2 regions of the Adlercreutzia sp. St.1H8 genome follow, and region 2 is predicted to be linked to the other one. Evidence: predicted binding sites of a transcription regulator. Region 2 holds the regulator's gene; the other holds the start of a gene.
The links. The regulator HrcA, encoded in region 2, represses chaperone genes, less so after heat shock. The targets are predictions, from matches to a motif close to TNTTAGCANNCNNNNNNNNNGNNTGCTAANA.
Positions count from the first base shown of each region.

Region 1: the regulator HrcA is predicted to act here: its motif matches at 1,192-1,222, upstream of AC6I0Y_RS02145 (co-chaperone GroES).

Region 1 covers NZ_AP039376.1:617,533-623,818, forward strand. The annotation lists gene AC6I0Y_RS02140 (IS481 family transposase) at 1-818, opposite strand, end outside; gene AC6I0Y_RS02145 (co-chaperone GroES) at 1,296-1,583, shown strand; gene groL (chaperonin GroEL) at 1,756-3,384, shown strand; gene AC6I0Y_RS02155 (hypothetical protein) at 3,746-4,141, opposite strand; gene lepB (signal peptidase I) at 4,210-5,172, opposite strand; gene crcB (fluoride efflux transporter CrcB) at 5,746-6,135, shown strand.
Region 2 covers NZ_AP039376.1:1,324,771-1,331,056, reverse strand. The annotation lists gene AC6I0Y_RS05030 (RsmE family RNA methyltransferase) at 1-165, opposite strand, end outside; gene dnaJ (molecular chaperone DnaJ) at 350-1,489, opposite strand; gene hrcA (heat-inducible transcriptional repressor HrcA) at 1,528-2,541, opposite strand; gene AC6I0Y_RS05015 (prenyltransferase) at 4,259-5,185, opposite strand; gene AC6I0Y_RS05010 (hypothetical protein) at 5,394-5,966, opposite strand; gene gluQRS (tRNA glutamyl-Q(34) synthetase GluQRS) at 6,137-6,286, opposite strand, start outside.

The DNA.
Region 1 (6,286 bases), 710 kb from region 2:
TACTGCCACTCCTGGGCGAGCGTGCGGTTCATGCGCTCGACCTTGCCGTTCTGCCATGGGCTGAAGGGCTTGGTGAAGACGTGGCGGATCCTCCTCTCCTCCAGCAGGGAGTTGAAGTCACGGCTCCTGTATCCCGGGCCGTTGTCGGTCATCACGCGCTCGGCGCGCACCCCCATCCCCTCGAAGAAGCCCAGGCATCGCTCCATGAAGGCCCGGCACGTCCCCTTGCGCTCGTCGGGCAGCAGCTCGGCGTAGGCGACCCGGCTGAAGTCGTCGACGGCCACGTGCAGGCAGGCGCTGCCGGAGCCCCGGGCCGACCCGCACCCGCGGCCCCGGGCCCTGTGCCCGCCGCCGTCGGGGATGCGCGCCACCTTCTTGACGTCGACATGGAGCAGCTCGCCGGGCCCCTCGCGCTCGTAGCGGACGGGCGTGGCGGGCCCCCGTCGGCGGACCTCGCCGGTCACGCGGTCGACGTCTGCGAGCCGGGGCAGGCCGGAGCGCGCGACTATCCGGGCGCAGGTGCGGGCGGGCACGCCGGTCTCGGCGGCCAGCGCGAGCGGGGCGAGGAGCATCGACGACCGCGCCCGGACCACCCGCTCGACGTCCTCCGAGGGGGTTGCCCGCGCCAGGCGCCGCGGCCTGGACGAGCGGTCGGACATCGGCTCCCCGCGGGCGGCGCGGGCCAGCCACTTCGCGGCGGTCTGGCGGCTCACGCCCATCTCGCGGGCGGTCCGGGCCACGCCGAGGCCCGCTTTTACGCGGGAGACGAGGGTCTCCCGCCCCTTCGGGGTGAGCCTTGCGTTAGGATGCTGTGACATGGGAGGGCCCCCTTCGCCGTAAGCCTAGACAACTCACAGCATCGCGGAGTCCTCCCTATTTGTCACTATCGGAATGTAAACAACGTCTTGGCGCTAAACAGCTAGCGACCCGTCGGCGGCGCGGGCGGTTGGCCGGCTCTGCGACCGCGCCGCGGGCCCGGCTTCGCGGCGGGCGGGTCGCCCGGCGCCGCGGGGACCTGCGGGACGTGCTCTCGCCGTGCCTCGCGTCGCGGCGTTTCCGCCCCAGCGTCGGGCGGGCCGTCGCGAAGCCGCGTCTCCCCAAATATGGCGACCTTCTGAAATCTCAGTGCGTCTCGCTGAGATTTCCTTCTGCCGCTTGCATTCTCCTTTGCCACTGCTATGATAGGCCCTTGTTTAGCACTCGTTAAACAAGAGTGCTAGCACTCCTTAAATCGGAGTGGTTAAATGAAGCACTGGACACGCGCTCCGAACAGCATCTCGAAAGGAAGGCAGATCATGAATTTGAAGCCCCTGGGCGATCGCGTCATCATCAAGCAGGACGAGGCCGAGGTCACCACGGCGTCGGGCCTGTACCTGGCCCATGATGCCAAGGAGAAGCCGCAGACCGGCATCGTTCTGGCCGTCGGCGAGGGCAAGCTGGACAAGGACGGCAAGCACCTCCCCATGCCCGTCAAGGAGGGCGACAAGGTCATCTACGGCAAGTACGGCGGAACCGAGATCACGGTTGACGGCGAGGACGTGCTCATCCTCCGCGCCGACGACCTCTACGCCGTCATCGCCTAACCAGCCTGACGGCCTTTCGTGGCGGCCGCCTGCCCCCCCCCAAGCTCTTCGCCGGGTTCGCACGCAGCCGTAAGGTTGCTGAGCTCGCGCTGGCTCGGCCTTTCGGGGCCATGCGACTCACCACGAAAAGCCTGCCTCTCTTTATTGGAACCTATGAAAGGAAAGCTGAACCATGGCTAAGGAAATCAAGTTCGACTCCGACGCGCGCAGCGGCCTGGCCTCCGGCGTCAACAAGCTGGCCGCCGCCGTCAAGGTGACCCTCGGCCCCAAGGGCCGCTACGTGGCCCTCGAGAAGTCCTACGGCGCCCCCCTCATCACCAACGACGGCGTGACCGTCGCCAAGGAGGTCGACCTGGAGGATCCCATCGAGAACATGGGCGCCCAGCTCGTCCGCGAGGTCGCCGTCAAGACCAATGACGTCGCCGGCGACGGCACCACCACCGCCACGCTGCTGGCCGACGTCATCGTCAAGGAGGGCCTGAAGAACGTCACCGCCGGCGCTGACGCCCTCGGCATCCGCCGCGGCATCGAGAAGGCCACCGAGGTGGTCGTGGACGCCATCAAGGACGCCGCCACCCCCGTCTCCACCAAGGAGCAGATCGCCAACGTCGGCACCATCTCCGCCGGCGACGCGCAGATCGGCGAGAAGATCGCCGAGGCCATGGACGCCGTGGGCAAGGACGGCGCCATCTCCGTGGAGGAGTCCCAGACCTTCGGCCTGGAGATGGACATCGTCGAGGGCATGCAGTACGACCGCGGCTACATCTCCCCCTACATGGCCACCGACATGGAGAAGATGGAGGCGGTGCTCAAGGATCCCTTCATCCTGCTCACCGACCAGAAGGTCTCCAACATCCAGGACATGGTTCCGCTGCTGGAGGAGGTCATGAAGTCCGGCCGTCCGCTGTTCCTCGTCGCTGAGGACGTGGAGGGCGAGGCCCTGGCCACCATCCTGCTCAACAAGCTGCGCGGCACCTTCAACTGCGTGGCCGTCAAGGCTCCCGGCTTCGGCGACCGCCGCAAGCGCATCCTCGAGGACATGGCCGCCGTCACCGGCGCCCAGGTGGTGGACAAGGACTTCGGCATGACCATGGCCGACGCCACCATCGACATGCTCGGCACCGCCAAGACCGTCAAGGTGACCAAGGACACCATGCTCATCGTGGACGGCGCGGGCGACAAAAAGGCCATCGACGACCGCATCGCTCAGATCAAGGCCGAGCTGGAGCGCGTCGACTCCGACTTCGACCGCGAGAAGCTCCAGGAGCGCCTGGCCAAGCTCTCCGGCGGCGTGGCCGTGCTCAAGGTGGGCGCTGCCACCGAGTCCGAGCTCAAGGAGAAGAAGTCCCGCATCGAGGACGCCCTGCAGGCCACCCGCGCGGCCGTCGAGGAGGGCATCGTCGCCGGCGGCGGCGTGGCGCTCATCAACGCCATCCCCGCGCTGGAGGCGGTCGAGGGCGATGCTGAGGAGATGGTGGGCGTCGACATCATCCGCCGCGCCCTGGAGGCTCCGCTGCGCTGCATCGCCGAGAACGCCGGCTTCGAGGGCTCTGTCGAGGTCGCCGAGGTCAAGAAGGCGGCTGCCGGCTGGGGTCGCAACTACAAGACCGGCGAGCAGGGCGACATGATCGCCATGGGCGTCAACGACCCGGTGAAGGTCACCCGCACCGCGCTGCAGTCCGCGGCGTCCGTGGCCGGCCTCATCCTCATCACCGAGGCCACCATCAACGAGATCCCGGCCGAGGGCCCGGACCTGTCCGCCCTGGCCGGCGCCATGGGCGGTGGCGGCGGCATGTACTAGGCCGCGCGCCCGCACAACCCGCGTACGGTGCTCGGCCGTCGGTCGACGCCACACGCACCCCGCGCAAAGCGCCACCCGGCGCCGCGCGTGCAGCTAACTCGGAAGGAGGCGACCCCGTAGGGTCGCCTCCTTTGCGTTGGGGGGGTAGGGTGCTGAGGACAGGTGTCGCCTGCGACGGGCCGTTTGCTTTAGCGCACGAATGTTTCACGTGAAACACTCATGGTGGGGAAAGACGGGAGCTCGAGACGGGAGGCTCGCCTAGGCGGGTTCGCCGTGGGGCTCTTCGCCGTGGGGCTCTTCGCCGTGGGCGCTGCTTCTGGGCAGCGCTTCTGAGGCGGGCGCCTCTGGGCAGGTGCCCGCCTCAGAAGAGGGAGATGAAGAACGGCAGCCCGAACGCGGCGCCGATGGTGGCCACGATGACGACGGCGCCTATGCCCACGACCAGCTCCGGGACGATGCTCTTGCGTCGCTGGTCCTCCATCTCCACGGCGAAGTTCGCCTGCATCTGCCCGAAGTCCTCGGCCGTGATGGCGCCGGCGTCCAGCAGCTGCTTGCAGGCCAGCAGTCCCTCGGCCAGATTGCGGCTGCGCTGGATGCGCCGGTCGGGAAGCGCCGCCACGATGGCGAGGCCAAAGGCGCCCAGGAACAGCCCGACGAAGAAGAAGGTCGCATAGCCCTCGCCCTTGCGATCCGCGACATGCGCCGAGGCGAAGGCGAAGACGAAGAGCGAGAACAGGAGAATCAGGCAGACGATCACCACCAGGGTCGAAAGAACCGGATTGGGCTTGTCAGCATCGGAGTCGAGCAGTATAGGGGCATTCCTTTCTAGAGCAGTGCCTTGCCGATGACGGAGCTCGCGGGGATGGCGCCGAAGTAGCGGGAGTCCTGCGAGTTGGTGCGGTTGTCTCCCATCACCCACAGCTGCCCGGCGGGGACCTCGTACGGGTAGGTGATGGACGTGCCGTAGGCGGGGGTGAGCGGATAGGTGGGCTTACCGGCGGTGTACGGCTCGTCGAGGGGCGCGCCATCCACGTATACCTGGCCGTCTACCAGGTCGACGACCTGCCCTTCGGTGGCGACGACGCGCTTGAAGAGGGTGCGATCGGGGATCTCGGGATCTTGGAAGGCGATGACGTCGCCCGGCAGCGGCGTGCCGAACCGATAGCTGACGTTCTCGACGGCCACCCCATCGCCGGCCATGATGGTGTCCTCCATCGACCCGCTGCGCACTTCGCAGACGCGGGTGAACATGAAGAGGCAGACCAAGACGGCGATGGCGATGAACAGGACGATGCCGATCACGACGGCGACGACGCAGCCGGTTCGGTGCTTCTTGGGCGCGGCGGGGATCGTCGTGCCCGCCGCGGCGGCCGGCTGGGACGGAGCGCCTGCGTCGGGGACGGCGGTCGGCTGGGCTCCCGCGCCGGGGACGCCCGGAGAGGCGCCCGAGGCTGCGGCAACGCCGAGCAGCGCCGCCTTCTTGGCGTCGAACTCGGCGGGAGTGATGGCCCCCTGGTCGAGGAGCATCTTGTATTTCAGGATGCTGTCGGCCGTCGAGACCGCCTCGTGAGAGGGATCCGGGGCCGGATTCCGGTCGTTGAGGCACAGCGCGATGATCAGGCCGATGAGCCAGGTGAAGAATCCCAGGGCGAAGAACCCGCCGTAGCTGTAGCCCTTCTTCCGGGCGATGTTGGCGCTGCAGACGCCAAAGGCGACGGAGGCGGCGATGGGGATGACGATGCCGATGATGAAGTAGGCGATGAGGGCGATGGTCGTGCCGGCGTCCATGGAGGCTCCTTTCCGCAGGGTGGCTTTTTCTGCGGGGAGGCCGGACGCTCGATGTGGAAGGCATCCACCACAGTTACCACACCGCAAGGCTCCACGAACGTGAATGACCTTGAAAGGCGGATGCCCTCCATTTCGGTCATTCATCGGGGTATTCGGTTGTGGAGCAGTCCCCGGAGGCCGGGGCATGCGGTGTGGTACCCCGCATTCTAGCGGAAGCGCCGCTCGGCGAGAACCCCGCCTTCCTGCTTGCGGGTTGCGAATCGCGCGCACGAATGTTTCACGTGAAACATTTGCGCGAAGCAGATGGAGCGAGGAGATGATGTACGTGATCAACGGAAGGCTGCGAAGGAGATAGTGCGTGGGGCGGGGGGCGGCTGGCGGCGAGGGGGCGCTGCGTGCTGCAGCGGCGTCTCGATGTCAGGGCGCGTCGCGGCAAAGGCTCCAGCATGGTCGGCGGCGTTGCGCCACGGAGCGCGGCAGGGCGGCGTCGTTGGGCTATCATGGTCGGCAAGTCCTTGCGCGGTGCTCGGCCGGCCGTGCGAGGCGGCTGAGCGATAAGTGCGAGGAGGATCCATGGGGGCGGTGCTGTGCGTGGGAGTCGGCGGGTTTGCGGGGGCCGTGCTGCGCTACGGAATGGGGCTCGTGCCCTTCGAGGGGGCCTTCCCGTGGGCGACGTTTGCGGTGAACCTGCTGGGTGCCGTGGCTATCGGCGCGCTGGCCGAGGCCGCCGGACGCACGGAGGGGCTCTCGCCCGAGGCGCTGCTGTTCCTCAAGACGGGCTTGTGCGGTGGCTTCACCACGTTCTCGACGTTCTCTCTCGAGACCGTCGAGCTTCTGGAGGGCGGCCAGCTGGCCCTCGGTGCCACCTACGCGGGCGCAAGTCTGGTGTGCTGCCTTGTCGGCGTTCTGCTGGGAAAGGTCCTCGCCCGCACGGTTCTCGGCGTCCTCGGCCTGGCGGAATGATGCGCGAGATCCGGCGCGTTCGATTGCGGCGAGCTGGATGGCGCGCGGGTTCTCAAGCGAGCCTCCGCCCTCGTCGACCCTGCTACGGCGCAAGGCCCCGCCCGGCCGCGAACGGTTGACGGAGTGGGTGCGGGCCGGCTGGGCACGCCGC
Region 2 (6,286 bases):
CTCGAAGTAGTCGTACGCGGCGTCCACCACGGCCACGTGCTCGCCCGGCGCAAGCCGCAGCACGCGCGCATGGCGGGCGTCGCCCTCCGCCAGGCGCAGCGGGAACACCGCCTCAGGCTCGGCAGCGATCACCTGGTCATCGAGGAAGAACCGGTGCAGGGACATGGGGCCTTCTTTCCGCAGGCCGCTGGCGTAAGGGCGCCGCGGCAGGTCGGTAGTGGGACAAAAGCGCCCCGATGCGCAACGCGGGCATCGGGGCGCGGGTTCGCAGGCGCGAGGCAGGGCGCCCTTAGCGCGCTCGCCGGCCCGAAAGGCTGCTCGCCGGCATCGCCGCGCGCTGTGCGCCAGCCTAGATGGCGTCGCGCAGTTTCTGGAGGAACGAGCGGTTGTCGGCCACGTCCTCCCCCATCTCAACGGCCAGCTCCTCGAGCAGCTCGCGCTCGCGCTTGGAGAGCTTCTTGGGGATGACGACGTCCACGTGGGCGAACAGATCGCCACGCGCATCGCTGCGCAGACGCGGCATGCCGTGGCCCTTCACGCGGATGACCTGGCCGGCCTGGCACCCCTCGGGGATGCGCACCTCCACCTTCTCATCAGCCATGATGCCGTCGATCTCCACCTCGGCGCCGAGCGCCGCCTGGACCATGGGCACCGACACGCGGGCGTGCAGATCGTCCCCGTCGCGCTCGAAGAACTCATGGGGCTGGATGCGACAGGTGACGATGAGATCGCCCGCCGGCGCGCCCTGGATGCCGGCCTCGCCGAACTCGCTCACCCGCAGCTGCTGGCCGTCGCGGATCCCGGCGGGCACCTCCACGGTGACGCGCTGGCGGTCGGGCACGCGGCCCTGCCCCTCGCACTCGGGGCACGGGTTCTCGATGGTGGTGCCCATGCCGTGGCAGCGGGGGCAGGTGGTGGCCGACTGCATGTCGCCGAGGAAGGTGTGCTGCACGGTGACCACGCGGCCCTGGCCGTTGCACTCGGGGCAGGTGACTTCCTCGCCATCCGGGCCGAGGCCCGTGCCGTCGCAGTCGGGGCACGGCGCCAGGCGATCGTAGACGATCTCCTTCTTCACGCCGGCTGCCACCTCATCCAAAGTGAGCCGCAGGCCCACGCCCATGTCGCGACCGTTCTTGCGCACCTGGCGTCCACCGCCGGCCGCGCCGCCGAAGAAGGTGGAGAAGATGTCGCCCATGCCGCCGAAGCCGGCGCCGAACAGGTCCTCCAGGTCCACGTAGCCGCCGCCGTAGCCGCCCGCGCCTGCCGAAGCGGCGCCGGGGATGGTGCCGAAGCGGTCGTACTGGGCGCGCTTCTGCGCGTCGGAGAGCACGTCGTAGGCCTCGTTGAGCTCCTTGAACTGATCCTCGGCATCCGGCGCCTTGTTCACGTCGGGATGCAGCTCGCGCGCCTTGTGGCGGAACGCCTTCTTGATGTCGCTCTCCGACGCGTCACGGCTGACGCCGAGAATCTCGTACAAATCCTTGGCCATAGGACCGGTCTTTCCTTTCCTCGTAGGTCGCGCGCCAGCTACTCGTCCGAGAGCACGCGCTGCGCGGCGCGAACCGCGCGGATAACCAAGCTGTAGTCCATGCGGGTGGGGCCGATGACGGCCACCACCCCGGCGCCGTCGCCCCAGCCGTAGGGGCTGGCCACCACCGACACGCCCGCCAGTGCCTCTGCGCCGTTCTCCCGCCCGATGCGCACCGCGCAGGGCGCGCACGAACCGTCAAGGGCGTCGTCGAACACGTGGAGGAGCACCGTGTCGTCCTCAAGCGCCGACATGATGGGCGCAAGGGCCTGGGCCTGGGCAAACTCCGGCTTGCGCAGAAGCGAGCTCACGCCCACGCGGTGCGCGCGCCCAAGACCGGACTCCTGGACGCAGGCAGCCACCTCCTCGAGCACCAGGCGCACGAGCGGGTCGGCGAGCGCCTCGGGCACCGCCTCGTGGGCGGCGGCACGGGCCTCGGCGAGCGAGCGGCCGGCGAGCAGGCGGTTCAGCAGCTCCTGGATGCGGGCGAGCGTATCGGGCGCGACCGCGTCGGCGAAGGACACCTGGCGGTTGGCCACCTGGCCGTCCTCGGCCACGAGCACGATGAGCGCGCGGTGGTCGGAGAGCGACACGAGCGACACCTGGCGGATGCGTGCGGCCATGAGCGAGGGGGCCACCACCACCGACAGGCAGTCGGTGAGCCGCGCGAGCGCCGCCGAGGTCTGCTCCATGAGCGCATCGAGCTCGGTGGCGGTGGCGCGCAGCTGGTCGACCACGTCCTGGTGCGGCGCCTCCTCCCAGGCCAGGCCGCCGGAGAGCAGGTCATCGACGAAGGCGCGGTAGCCCGCGTCGGTGGGAACGCGCCCAGCGGAGGTATGGGGCTGGGTGATGTAGCCGGCGTCCTCAAGCGCCGAGAGGTCGTTGCGCACGGTGGCGGGGCTTACGCCGAGGGCGTAGCGCTCGGTAAGGGTGCGCGACCCCACGGGCAGCGCACGGGCCACGTACTCCTCGATGAGGGCGCTCAGCACGCGCTGACGGCGGTCTGAGAGCATGGGGCCTCCTTCCCTTCGAGCGTTCTCTCACATCCACGAGGAAGTATTCTAGCAGCCGACGCCAGCGAGTGCTAACTTTCAACGTAAGCGCCACAAAGGAAGCCGGGGGCGGGTGCCCGGCGCGCGCCCGTCACCCCTCCGCCAGCCCAAGCGCGCAGGTTTCGCCACGCGTTTCCGTCAAGAATAGAGGGTGTGCGCCGCTCGCCATCGCGCCAAGAGGGATCCGCGCTAGAGTGCCCGTCATCTTCCCAGGAAAAAGCCACGGATAACTTACCTGCGCCGCCATTTCGAACGCGAAACGAGCGCATATCCTCGAATTTTGGCAGAAACAACGCACCCCGACGGCATGGGCACCCCATCACCTCGACGAAGCCAGCGCGCTCGGGCAACGCGCCGCCGAGAAACGGCGGCCCGCGGGGGACCATACGGGTTTTTGGCCAATTTCGCCGCGCTTTACGCAGCGCTGAGGAGTCGCCAACGAAACAGCACGGCTACGACCTGGGAAAACGCCGACCCCTCTACGCGGCGCAGCACCCTAAAGGCGTCTTCTTAGCGTAAAGCACGCCGAAATTGGCCAGAAACCCGCAGCAAGCCGACGGCGGGCGAAGGGACGCCCGAAGGCAACCGCCCGCACCGTCCGCCGGACGCCAGGCGCCAGGCGCCGTCTGGGCGGCGCTGCGCAGAAGCCGCCCACGAGGCGGCGGACGGGTCGCCCCAGACGGCCAGCTGCAGCTGGTCTCCGCCTCGGGGCGGGAGTCCTGGTTCTGCCGCGGCAGCCCAGCCGGCTCCGTCCCATCCGGGCGCCACCCGGCCTCGGGCCGCCTGAAACTGATCGCCACCCAAGCGACCAGGAGGGACATCTCGGCGCGATGGGCCCAACCGCCCGCTGGACGTACCCGAAACGGGCCGCCCGGGGAAGCTACGGCAACCGGCTGCCCCCCCAAGGCGTCCGCGGTGGAGAGGCCATCGACTCTCCGGACGCAGGCAGCTGGCCCCACCACCGGCGAGGGCGACCGAGCCACTGCGAAGACGCCACCCGGCTGGCCGCGCCAGGCAGGATCGCCTGGCTGGCGGGCGACGCACCCACCTGCGACAAGCAGAGGCGACCGGTTGACGAACGGAGCGCCTCATCGCGGCGATTCGCCGCCATCCTCGGAGTTTCTGGCCAATTTCGCCACGTTTTACGCACCCGTCGAGAGACGCTGGCGTGGCCAGGCGACTGCGACCTGGGGAAACGCCAACCCTCTGTGCGGCGATAACAGCCAGAGTGCGTCCCGTTAGCGTAAAGCGTAATGAAATTGGCCAGAAACTCGTATTCGCCCGACAAAGAACGCAGCGCGACCGAAAGGCAAGCGGCCAGATCGCCCGCAAGGCATCACCCGATCAACCGAGACGAGGCTACGCCTGGGGCGAGGCAGCCGAAGCGAAAAGCGGCAGGGCCGCGGCTCCGCCCGACCGCAAACCGCCTCCCAGGGCAGCGCGGCGGCGCGACCGACGAAGGCGAAGCGGCAGCTCGCCCAGCCGCAGCAGAAAGGCCGCCCACCCGCCGAATCGCGACCTCCAGCTCAGCAGGACGCCCCAACCCGCCCCGTCCCGGCGCACCTCCCCCCGCGACAGGGCCGCCACAGCATGAGCGCGCAGGCGCAGAAGGCGGCGGGCGCCACGCTGGGGCCGCGCCCCCCCGCCCGAGGGGGGGCAAGCACCCGCCCGCGTTCCGCTACAGCATGAGCGCGCAGGCGTAGAAGGCGCCAAGCGCTACGTTGAGGCCGCAGATCTGCCCCATGGCGCCAACGCGCGCCGGCGGGGTCAGGGGGTTCTTGCGCATCCCCATCACGAGCGGGTAGGCGGCGGGCACCATGAACAGCACCACCACGAGTCCGCGCGGGAACCACACAGCCACGATGAGCGCGATGGCCGCCACCCACGCGTAGAGCAGCCCGTGGTAGAGGCGCCGCGCGCGCTCGCGCCCGAGCAGCACCGGCAAGGTCCGGCGCCCCGCCTCGACGTCCTTCTCGATGTCGCAGGTGTTGTTCGTCAGCATGATGAGCCCCACGCCGATGACGGTGGGCACGGCCCAGCCAAGCGCCAGCCAGCTGAACTCGCCGGAGAGCACCTGGTAGCAGGCAAGCGGAATGAGCCCGCCCATCACCACGCCGCTCACGACCTCGCCGATGGGCAGGTAGGAGATGGGGGTCTTTCCGCCGGAGTAGAGCACCACCACCACGGCGGCCCCGGCGGCAATGGCAAGCGGGATCCACCCCGCCTGCGCGATGACGTAGGTGCCGAGCAGGAAGGCGGCGACCAGAAGGCCGATGGCCAGCGCAAGGGCCGCGCGCGGGCTCACGTCGTTGTAGACGAGCACCGCGTCGCTCTCCTCCACGTTGTCCTCGGCCGAGTCGGCGCCCTTCACGTAGTCGAAGTAGTCGTTGAACGTGTTCACCGACGCCTGCATGAGAATGCAGATGACGAGCAGCACCGCCGCCATGAGCGGCGAGAAGCCCCCCTTCACGGCCGTCGTGGCGCCGGCGGCCACCATCACCGGCATGATGGCCGCCGGCCAGGTGTGGGGCGCGGCCAGCTGCCAGGCCATGCGGGGCGTGAGCGAGCGGCGCGCGGGGGCGGCGCCGGGTGCGGCAGGGGTCATCGGGTCACCTCGGATGCGAATCGAAAACGAGCACGGTGCCAGTATAAGGCCGGGAAGAAAAAAGCCGCCCCGCGAAGGCGGGGCGGCCGGGGTGCGCTTGGCGGGAACGGCGTGGCCGCTCAGCGAAAGGCAGCGCGGTCGCACATCGAAGGCGAGGAACGCCTCCGACAGGCGCCAGGCGCCAAGCACGCGGAACGAGCCAGGCGACCTAGTTGGTCAGCATCGCCGTGGTGATCTCCTGCTCAGAGGCAGCATCCGGGGTCCAGGTGTTGCCGTTCTTGGTGAAGCCGATGGTGATCTGGTCGGTCTCGGCAACCTCGACGCCGGCCAGGGCGTCCATCACGGTCTGGCCGAGCAGCTGGTTCAGCTCGTCCTTGCTCATGGCCTGCAGGCGGGCGGTGTCGGAGGCCAGGTCGGTGGCAGCCTGCTGCACGGCAGAGTTGTAGGCGGTGAAGCTCTTGCAGGTCAGCGTGACCTTGGCGGTAGCCTTGTTGCCGTCGACGGTCACCTCGTCGATCTTGTAGTCGAAGCCGTCGAGGTAGGTCTTCATGAACTCGACGCCGTCGATGCCGTAGGTGGCCAGCTCGTCGACGTCCATGTCGGCAGCCATCTCGGTCATGAACGCGTCATCCATGTTCTTGATCTGATCCAGCTCCTCGGTGAGGCTCTTGCGGATGACCTCCTCATCAGACGGGCCGCTGTTGCAGCCGGTCATGACGCCCAGCGTGAAGACGAGAAGCGCCGACGCGGAGACGGCGGCAAACACCTTCTTAAAGCTCATGAGCTCTTCCTTTCTGCTTATGTTCCCCTCCCGTGGGGATGCCTGAACTGACCTGCCCACCATAGACCAACATGCCTCACTAGGCAACTGAAAGGGCACGTCAGAGCCGAGAAATGTTTGCGACTTGTCGTTTATGCGACGCAGGCGGGCGAAAACGGGGCGCGCTAGCGTCAGCGCCAGAGAACCTGGATGGGATCGGCGAAGGCGGCGGAGAGCGCGGCCGGGTCGAAGCCGGCCAGTAGCTGCTCGGGGGAGGCCGGCTCGCAGGTGGGGGCAAGCCCCGTGATGCCGGCGATGTGGCCGACGGCGGCCTCGGGCGT